4 regions of the Streptomyces sp. NPDC018000 genome follow, and region 4 is predicted to be linked to each of the others. Evidence: riboswitches for the same ligand, from Rfam matches in the RefSeq annotation. Region 4 holds a riboswitch; each other region holds the start of a gene.

Region 1 (2,183 bases), on a different contig from region 4:
TTGTCGATCAGGTTGACGCCGCCGAAGTCGCGGGCGTCGGCGCCGGTCGCATGCGCGGCCAGGACCAGCTGCGCGTAGGCGGCGGGACCGTTCTGCTCGGCCCAGGCTTTGGAGTTCTTCTTCAGCCAGGTCACGGCCTTGTCCGCCTTGTCCTGGTGGCCCGCGGCGGACAGCGCGACGACCGCGTCCGCGGTGTTGCCGACGTCGGGCTGCGGGGTGGAGTCGGTGGCGCCGGGCATCGGCGCCAGGTCGAGATGACCGCTGGTCGAGAGGGCGTCCGCGAGGAAGTGGGCGCCGTTCTGCGCGGCCTGCTCGGGCGTGAGGTCGGACCCCGGGTGGCAGCTGGGCGCATTGCCCGCTGCGGCGTTGTTCCCCACGGCCATGGCCTTGCCCATCGTGCCGAGCACGGCGGCCGCGGTGGCGTCCGCGTTGGCGGCGAGCTTCCCGGACTTGTCGGGCTGGTAGGCGAAGGCGCCGCCGTCCTTGCCGCCGCACGGGATCGCGAGCGCGAGCAGCGGGTCGTAGGGCGTCTTGCCTTCGGGGGTCGTGATGTCCGCGAGCCGCTGCCCCTGCCGGGCAAGGGCGCCGATCACCAGCGAGGTGGAGTTGGCGTCGCTGGGCGCGCCCGGGGTGTAGCCCCAGCCGCCGTCCTCGTTCTGCACGGACTTCAGCCAGCGGACCGAGTTGTTCACGGTGTCCCGGTGCCCGCCCACCTCGACGAACGCCTGGACGGCGGCGGCGGTGGCGTTGGTGTCCAGCACCGTCTTCTTGTCGCACGGCTTGGAGACGTCGGCCCGGTACGCGGCGTAGGCGCCGTTGGCGCACTGCTGGGCGATCAGCCAGTCCACCGACTCCTTGGCGGGCGTGACGCCCTCGACCCGCTGGGCGAGGAAGGCCAGCGACTGCCGCCAGACCCCGTCGTAGGTGGGGTCCTTCGTGCCGTACAGCCCGGACGGCAGCGCGGCGGACGGCGAGGGGGACGGGGACGGGGCCGCGACCGCGACCGGCGCAGCGGCCGCACAGAACACGGCGACGGTGGCGGCGAGCGTTGCTGCGCTGCGGCGTACGGTCATGGCGGGCGGGGCCTCTCCTGCGGGGGAGCCGGGCACAGGCACGCTTACGCACCAGGCTCCGGCTCCGTATACCTCGACGGTGCCGACCACCGGGGTTCCGGTGGTGCGAGCCGGTCACGACCGCGGACAGGGCATTCCGACTCACCGCCTTCGACGACGGTTCACGGCTGCGTGGTCAGTGCCGGATTCGCACCGGCTTCCCCCTGAACGGGCATGATGACGACTCGCCCACTCTACCGGGCCATATCCTGCCTCCCTTGGGCGGAGGACCGCCCGGGGCAGCGATATACGTCACTGGCCGGGCCGGGCGGGATCGGACGGCCTCCGGGCCGGGCGGGGCGCCGACGCCTGTCCTTGGGAGCCTCCCGTCAAACTGCGACGTACGTCACAGGCTTGCTCCCCGGCACGGCCTCCGCACGCCCGAGCTTCACCAGCCGCCGCAGATGCGCCTCGGCCTCGGAGACCGCGATGTTCCGTGAGCCGTGCGGGATCTGCTCCCACGGCCGGTTCCACTCCATCCGCTCGGCCAGTTCCCACGGCGTGAGCGGTGTGGCCAGCAGTCCGAGCAGTCCGGTCAGCCGCTCCTCGTGGTGGTCCAGGAGTTCCCGAACGCGCCCCGCGGCATCCGTGAACGCGTACTGATGGGCGGGCAGCACCTCCGCGACCCCGAGCCGGCCGATGCGCTCCAGCGAGTCGAGGTAGTCGCCCAGGGGGTCGGTGACCGCCGCGTCGTCCGGGTTCTCGTACAGCCCGATGTGCGGACTGATCCCCGGCAGCAGATGATCCCCGGAGAAGAGCCGGCCCCGACCGGGCAGATTCCCCGGATGTTTCTCCTCCAGATGCAGGCAGACATGGCCGGGCGTGTGCCCCGGCGTCCAGATGGCCCGCAGCTTGCGCCCTGCCAGATCGAGGAGTTCACCGGGAACGATCTCCCGGTCCGGAAGCGCCGACCGCAGTCCGGGCAGGGTACGCATCCGGCCTCCATCGGCCGCGGCGGCCCGCAACGGCGCGAGATGCTCCTCGGGCGCACCGACCGCCGTGAGCTTCGCCGCGAGGTACGTCAGCCAGGTGCCGGGTTCCGACTGCCGGGTGCGGCGCACGATCGCGGTG
Region 2 (2,183 bases), on a different contig from region 4:
CGCCCACCGGTCTGCCCATCAGGACGACCTGGCTGGAGCGGTCCCCACCGGGCTTGAGCAGCACCGGGTTCATCAGCGCGGTCGGCTCCACCCGGGCGGCCCGGGCCTGCATGGCCTGGGCGCGCCCGATCTCGGCGCCCTCGCGGGTGACGAACGAATTCAGCGACATGTTCTGCGCCTTGAAGGGCGCCACCTTCACGCCCCGGCGCACGAGCCAGCGGCAGATGCCTGCCGTGACGACGCTCTTGCCCGCGTCCGAGGTGGTTCCGGCGACCAGCAGCCCGCCGCTCATGTCCGTCTCCGTCCTGCGATCCGACGTCCTGTGACCCGGAGTCCTGCGGACCGATGTCCTGCGGACCGATGTCCTGCGGACCGATGTCCTGCGATCCGTCGTGCGACGAGACCCGCACCCAGCCGCCCCGCCACACACATGCCGAGGGCCAGCGCACTCACCCGGCGCGACAGCCGTACCGCGCGTTCGATGTCCTCGGTCTCCACCGCCCGGCCCGTCTCCCCGTTGAGGACGGGGCGGTGTTCTACCCGGCCGCCGTACGCGAGGGTCCCGCCGAGCCGTACGCCGAGTGCGCCCGCGAACGAGGCCTCCACCGGGCCCGCGTTGGGGCTCGGGTGCTTGGCCGCGTCGGCCCGCCACGCCCGTACCGCTCCACGTGGCCGCCCCCCGGCGGCCACGGCGAGCAGGGCTGTGAGCCGGGCACCCGGCCAGCCCGCGAGGTCGTCGAGGCGGGCCGAGGCCCAGCCGTAGCGCCGGTGGCGGGGCGACCGGTGGCCGACCATGGCGTCGAGGGTGTTCGCGGCCCGGAAGCCGACGAGCCCGGGCACACCGGCCAGCGCGCCCCACACCAGGGCGCCGACCACGGCGTCCGAGGTGTTCTCGGCCACGGACTCCACCACGGCGCGGGCGATCTGCGGTCCGTCGAGGGACTGCGGGTCGCGCCCGCACAGATGCGGCAGCCGCTCGCGGGCCGAATCGATGTCACCGGCTGCCAGGGCGGCGCCGATGGTCCGGGCCTCACGCCCCAGGGACGTACCGCCGACGACGGACCAGGTGGCGGCCGCGGTCAGTGCGACGGAGGCGGCGGGGTGGCTGCGTACGGCACGGGTGATCAGCGCGGCACCACCCGCCGCGCCCCCTGCGCAGACGAGCGTGTGCAGCGCGCCCCACCCGCGGTGGTCGCGCCAGAGACGGCGCTCGACGCCTGCTGCGGCCCGCCCGAAGGCGGCGACCGGATGTCCCCTGCGGGGGTCACCGAGCAGCAGATCGCCGATCAGACCGGCCGTGGCGCCGTACGCGAAAATGCGGTCGGCACGCACGGCTCAACCGGCCGTTGCGCCTCGAAGGACCTTCGTACAGGCGGCTCTCGTCGTCGAGAGCGCCACAGAAACGGACGCACGGCAGCCAGGCATGGCGATATGTCCTCACTCAGGGTCCGCGCCCTGGTTCGACGTGACCGGCGACGAGAGTCTCCTGGCTCCCGGATCCGCAGTTCCCCCGGCCTTCCAGCCCGCTCGCGCGCGCCGTGACTTCCGGTGTGGGGGACTGCTCCCCGGTGACAGTGGCGGGACCGCGCCGGATTCGCACCGGCTTCCTCTGCTGTCGCCGTAATCGGCTCCGGCAGTCCACCACGCCCTGCGAACGCCCGTCAACCTGCTGTTGATCTGCGACGGTGCAGTGTGCTGAGCCCCACATCGGACCGGGCACACCGCATCGGGCCGGACACACGAGGTGTGTCCGGCCCGATGCGGTGTGCCCGGAGAAGGGCTCAGGCGACGATCAGATAGATCCCGTACAGGACCGCCGCAGCACACAGCGCGAAGCAGACGTACGCACCGGCGCGGGCCAGCAGCAGCGAGCCGCCGGAGCCGCCCTGCGCCGCAGGTTCGGGCTGCTTGGAGAGACCGACGATGCCCAGGGTGAAGAGACCCACCAGCGCGACGGTGACGACGAGTGAGACGCCGAAGACGGAGCCGAGGGCTGCCCAGTCGATGTTCATGCTGAATCCTTAGACGGCCGGCGTAGGTGGCTGACCTAGAGGGTGGCGGTTCGCGCCGGGTCCTGGGTGGTTCCGGCCGCGGCCGGAATGGTGGCCTTGAGGTCCTGGGTCGCTGCCTGGGCCGCGGTGAGTGGCGGGCTGACGGAGGCGATGGCAGCGGTGACCACGCCC
Region 3 (2,183 bases), on a different contig from region 4:
GTCCCCGTCCGCGTCGACCCGGCGCATGAACTCGTCCGGGATCCAGTGCGCCAGGTTGAGGTTGTGCGTACGACGCTGGTCCTCACCCGTGTTGTCGCGCAGCTCCAGGAACTCCTCGATGTCCGCGTGCCAGGTCTCCAGGTAGACGGCGGCGGCGCCCTTGCGGCGGCCTCCCTGGTTGACCGCGGCGACAGAGGCGTCGAGCGTCTTCAGGAACGGCACGATGCCGTTGGAGTGCCCATTGGTGCCTCGGATCAGCGAACCGCGGGCGCGGATGCGGGAGTACGAGAGACCGATGCCGCCCGCGTGCTTGGAGAGCCGGGCCACCTGGTGGTAGCGGTCGTAGATCGAGTCGAGCTCGTCGAGCGGGGAGTCCAGCAGATAGCAGGAGGACATCTGCGGGTGCCGGGTGCCGGAGTTGAAGAGCGTGGGGGAGGAGGGGAGGTAGTCGAGGCGGCTCATCAGACCGTACAGCGAGGCGACCTCGTCCAGCGCGCGTGCCGAGTCGTCATCGGCGAGACCGGACGCGATCCGCAGCATGAAGTGCTGTGGCGTCTCGATGACCTGACGGGTGTGCGGGTGGCGCAGCAGATAGCGGCTGTGCAGGGTCCGCAGCCCGAAGTAGCCGAACCGGTCGTCCGCGCCGTCGGCGAGCGCCTGCTCGACCAACGCGTCGAGGCGGTTCGCGTGGAGCTCCACGAACGCGGCCGTACGATCCGCGATCAGACCCTCGCGGTGTCCGACGGCGACCGAGGCGGAGAAGGACACCGCGCCCTGACCGGCTGCCTCGTCCGCGATGGTGCGGGTGAGGAGTCGGGCGGCGAGCCGGGAGTATGCCGGGTCCTCGGAGATCAGACCCGCGGCGGCCTCGCTGGCCAGCGCACGCAACTCTGCCTCGTCCGAACGGGCGTTGCGGCCGCGCAGCGCGGCGGCGGCGACGCGACCGGGGTCGGTGTCGGGCAGATCGACGGTGAGGTCGGTCAGGACCCGCAGCAGTGCGGTCCCCGGTCCGTCGTTCGTGGTTGCCGCGGACTCGGCGACTGAAGCCGGATCGGCTGGCGCGATGGTCACGTGGTGCTCTCCCTCGCTCGGCTCGGGGCCGGGCGGGGGAGCGGGGCAGCCGCGCTGAGGCATGCCCGAGGAAGGAGGGCAGCATTGCGTGCGGCGTCCACCGGCCCATCCGCGAGGCCCGGACGTCTGGCATCCGGTTCGGTCGAGCCGGATGCGCTGTCGGCAGGTCCTCGGACTTACTTGAGGGTGTACAAAAGCACACCGAATACACCGTTGCGGGACAGTTCCGGATTCGCACCGGATTTCCCTGCGGCGACAGCGAGCATGAGCATACATGTGGGGGCCGCCTGATGTGACGGCCCCATATGTTGTGTCACGCAACATGAGCCGGGGTGACGGGGCAAGCCGTGCGAACCCCTCTCGGAGCAGACGAACGGCCTGCCGCGCCCCGGTGAGAAGGGCTCGACGGGCCGCCGTCCGGCCGTGGTGGCGGTCGTCAGTGGCCGCCGCCCGGCGCCCCCGCCGTGGCCCGCGGGAGCTCCACCTGGACGCCCGGGTCGCCCGCGTCGGCCGTGTAGTCGGCCGGGGAGGTCTCGTCGATTCCGACGGGCGCCCTCACCGCGTGCAGGATGAAGGTGAGTGCCACCGTCACCACCACGTTCAGCACAAACGCAGTCAGACCGATGTAGCCGATCTCGCCGATGCCCGGGATCTCCTTGGACGACCCGCCGAAGTGCGCCTGGGTCGGGCTGGCGACCCCGTACGCGGCCACTGTCCCGTACACCATGCCGACCGCCCAGCCCGCGAGCAGCGCCCAGTGGTGGAACCAGCGGGTGAACAGGCCGCCGACCAGGGCCGGCATCGTCTGGAGGATCCAGATCCCGCCCAGCAGCTGGAAGTTGATCGCGACCGTCTTGTCCATGGTGAGGACGAAGGCGAGCGCGCCGACCTTCACCAGCAGCGACACCAGCTTGGAGACCTTGGTCTCCTGCTCCGGGGTCGCGTCCGGCTTCAGGAAGTCCTTGTAGATGTTGCGGGTGAAGAGGTTCGCCGCGGCGATCGACATGATCGCGGCGGGCACCAGCGCGCCGATGCCGATGGCGGCGAACGCGACGCCCGCGAACCAGTCGGGGAACATGTTCTCGAACAGCTGGGGGATGGCCAACTGCCCG
Region 4 (2,183 bases):
CTCGCAACCGAGATCGGAGCAGCCATCATTCTGCTGGGTGCTGCAGCCGTCCTGACGCTTCCGCGAATCAGCGGCAGGATCCCCCGAGGGGGCCGCGCAGCTTTCCTGTGCTGCTGCGTGATTGCACAGTGCGCGATCGCATGGATGGCGTCATCCAATGCCATGAAGCAGGATGCAGGACCAGATGTGCTGATCAACGCGGTAATGATCCTGCTCTCGCTGATGGTTGTCGTGGCATGCGTGCTCGGAATTCGGGATGATTCCGGCACCGTGAAGGTCTGAGCCTGAGCGCAGGGCCAGGTCCCATCCACCGCCCCAGGAATTTGCCGGACCCCACCCACGGCATCATCGATGCGCCCCCGGCCGCGCCAACACCAGCCGGACAGTGGCCCTCTGACCTGTGCTCCGCTCAGTCCGCAGCACGGTGTTCGTCGGCCGGGTGGGACATGGCAAAGCCGCGTTCCTCGGGGTGGCGGGCCAGCCGCCGCCGGGGTGCTCGGGAGTGAAGGGCCGGGGCTGGACAAGAACAGCAACACCCTCGCATCGAACAATGACGCATAGGTACAAAAGGCATTTGTGCAACCCGGCCAACAGGAGAGGGGATCACATTTCGCCACTGCTATCCCGATTGTCTGTTGCGGCCCGGAAGGCAACCGCAGTATGCGGTCTGACAGACTGGGCCCCGAAACTCAGGCGACGCGCGTCAGGAAACCGGTGTGAATCCGGTACGGTCCCGCCACTGTGACCGGGCTGCAGCAGCCCGGAAGCCAGACACTGGCCGCGCCGCCTTCTCCGTACAACCAGGGGACGAGGACATCCCCCGGAAAGGCTCGGTCATGCCCCGGATCCGCCGTGTACCACTCGCGCTCATACCGCTGCTTCTGCTGCCGCTCACTGGCTGCGGCTCCGGCACGGGCGGCGAGGACAAGACAGAGGCCGCACCGGCCGCCGACGGTTTCCCCTACACCGTCACCAACTGCGGTATGAAGACGACCTTCGAAGCCCCTCCGAAGCGGGCCGTCACCATGAACCAGCACGCCACCGAAATCATGCTGGCCCTTGGGCTCCAGGACCGGCTGGCCGGGACCGCCTACCTGGACGACAGCATCCTGCCGAAGTACCGGTCCGCATACGCCGGAACCAAGGTGCTCGCGAAGGAGTACCCCTCCAAGGAGGTGCTGCTCGGCGCCAACCCCGACTTCGTCTACGGCGGATACAGCAGCGCCTTCGACAAGGCCAGGGGCCAGGACCGGGCGGGGCTCCGGAAGAGCGGCATCAACACCCGGCTGAACATCGAGTACTGCACCAAGGGCAAGGTCGGTATCGATCAGCTCGCTACCGAGATCACCCAGGTCGCCAGGACCTTCGGCGTACCGGAGCGCGGCAGGAAGCTGATCGCCGAGGAGCGGCAGAAGATCAGGGCGGTCGAGACAGAGCTCAAGGGCTCCTCACATCCCTCGGTGTTCGTCTACGACTCCGGCGACAGCTCCGCGTTCACAGCGGGCGGCAACGGCATCGGCAGCGAAATCGTCCGGCTCGCCGGGGGCAGGAACGTCTTCGCGGACCTCGACGGCACCTTCGGCGACGTGTCCTGGGAGCAGGTCATCAAGCGCAAGCCCGAGGTGGTCGTGATCTACGACTACGGCGGCACCACGGTCGCGGCCAAGAAGAAGCGGCTGCTGAATGATCCGGCGCTCGCGGACGTGCCGGCGATCAAGAACAAGAAGTTCGCGGTCCTCCCGCTGTCCTCGGCCGTGCTCGGTGTGCGGGTCGCCGACGCCGTGCAGGACCTGGCCGGGCAGCTGCACCCCGGCACTCCGTGAGCGCGGAGTCCGCCCGCCCCGGCCCGAAGTCCGTCCTCCGCTCGACCCCCGTCGTGATCGGCGTCCTCACGGTGCTGCTGCTCGCGGCGGCGGTGGCCGGCCTGGCGCTCGGCCCGGTACGGATTCCGCCGGGCGAGGTATTGAGTACGGTCCTGGGCGGTGAACGCACCGGTGCGTACCCGACGATCGTGTGGGAGGTACGGCTGCCCAGAGTGCTGCTCGGCGCGGTCGTCGGCGCCGGGCTGGCCCTGTCGGGCGCGGTGCTCCAGGCGCTGGTGCGCAACCCGCTGGCCGACCCGTTTCTGCTGGGCGCCTCGTCCGGGGCGTCGGCGGGCGCCGCCGTGGTCGTCGTGCTGGGGG

The links. A riboswitch is a leader RNA that binds a small molecule or an ion and turns the genes downstream of it on or off. The one in region 4 is predicted to bind cobalamin.
Region 1: it holds a riboswitch for cobalamin, as region 4 does, so the genes downstream of both, ACH4EW_RS20175 (prenyltransferase/squalene oxidase repeat-containing protein) here and ACH4EW_RS14515 (ABC transporter substrate-binding protein) in region 4, are expected to answer to the same signal.
Region 2: it holds a riboswitch for cobalamin, as region 4 does, so the genes downstream of both, ACH4EW_RS26395 (cobalamin biosynthesis protein) here and ACH4EW_RS14515 (ABC transporter substrate-binding protein) in region 4, are expected to answer to the same signal.
Region 3: it holds a riboswitch for cobalamin, as region 4 does, so the genes downstream of both, ACH4EW_RS10420 (ribonucleoside-diphosphate reductase subunit alpha) here and ACH4EW_RS14515 (ABC transporter substrate-binding protein) in region 4, are expected to answer to the same signal.

Annotation. Positions count from the first base shown of each region.
Region 1 is NZ_JBIRGM010000009.1:57,519-59,701, forward strand. Features, by position in the region: gene ACH4EW_RS20175 (prenyltransferase/squalene oxidase repeat-containing protein) at 1-1,073, opposite strand, end outside; cobalamin riboswitch at 1,181-1,320, opposite strand; gene ACH4EW_RS20180 (MBL fold metallo-hydrolase) at 1,442-2,183, opposite strand, start outside.
Region 2 is NZ_JBIRGM010000018.1:25,059-27,241, forward strand. Features, by position in the region: gene ACH4EW_RS26390 (cobyric acid synthase) at 1-292, opposite strand, end outside; gene ACH4EW_RS26395 (cobalamin biosynthesis protein) at 289-1,332, opposite strand; cobalamin riboswitch at 1,480-1,611, opposite strand; gene ACH4EW_RS26400 (hypothetical protein) at 1,782-2,012, opposite strand; gene ACH4EW_RS26405 (anion permease) at 2,048-2,183, opposite strand, start outside.
Region 3 is NZ_JBIRGM010000003.1:428,689-430,871, forward strand. Features, by position in the region: gene ACH4EW_RS10420 (ribonucleoside-diphosphate reductase subunit alpha) at 1-1,071, opposite strand, end outside; cobalamin riboswitch at 1,215-1,350, opposite strand; gene mctP (monocarboxylate uptake permease MctP) at 1,508-2,183, opposite strand, start outside.
Region 4 is NZ_JBIRGM010000005.1:14,295-16,477, reverse strand. Features, by position in the region: gene ACH4EW_RS14520 (hypothetical protein) at 1-282, shown strand, start outside; cobalamin riboswitch at 675-798, shown strand; gene ACH4EW_RS14515 (ABC transporter substrate-binding protein) at 837-1,823, shown strand; gene ACH4EW_RS14510 (FecCD family ABC transporter permease) at 1,820-2,183, shown strand, end outside.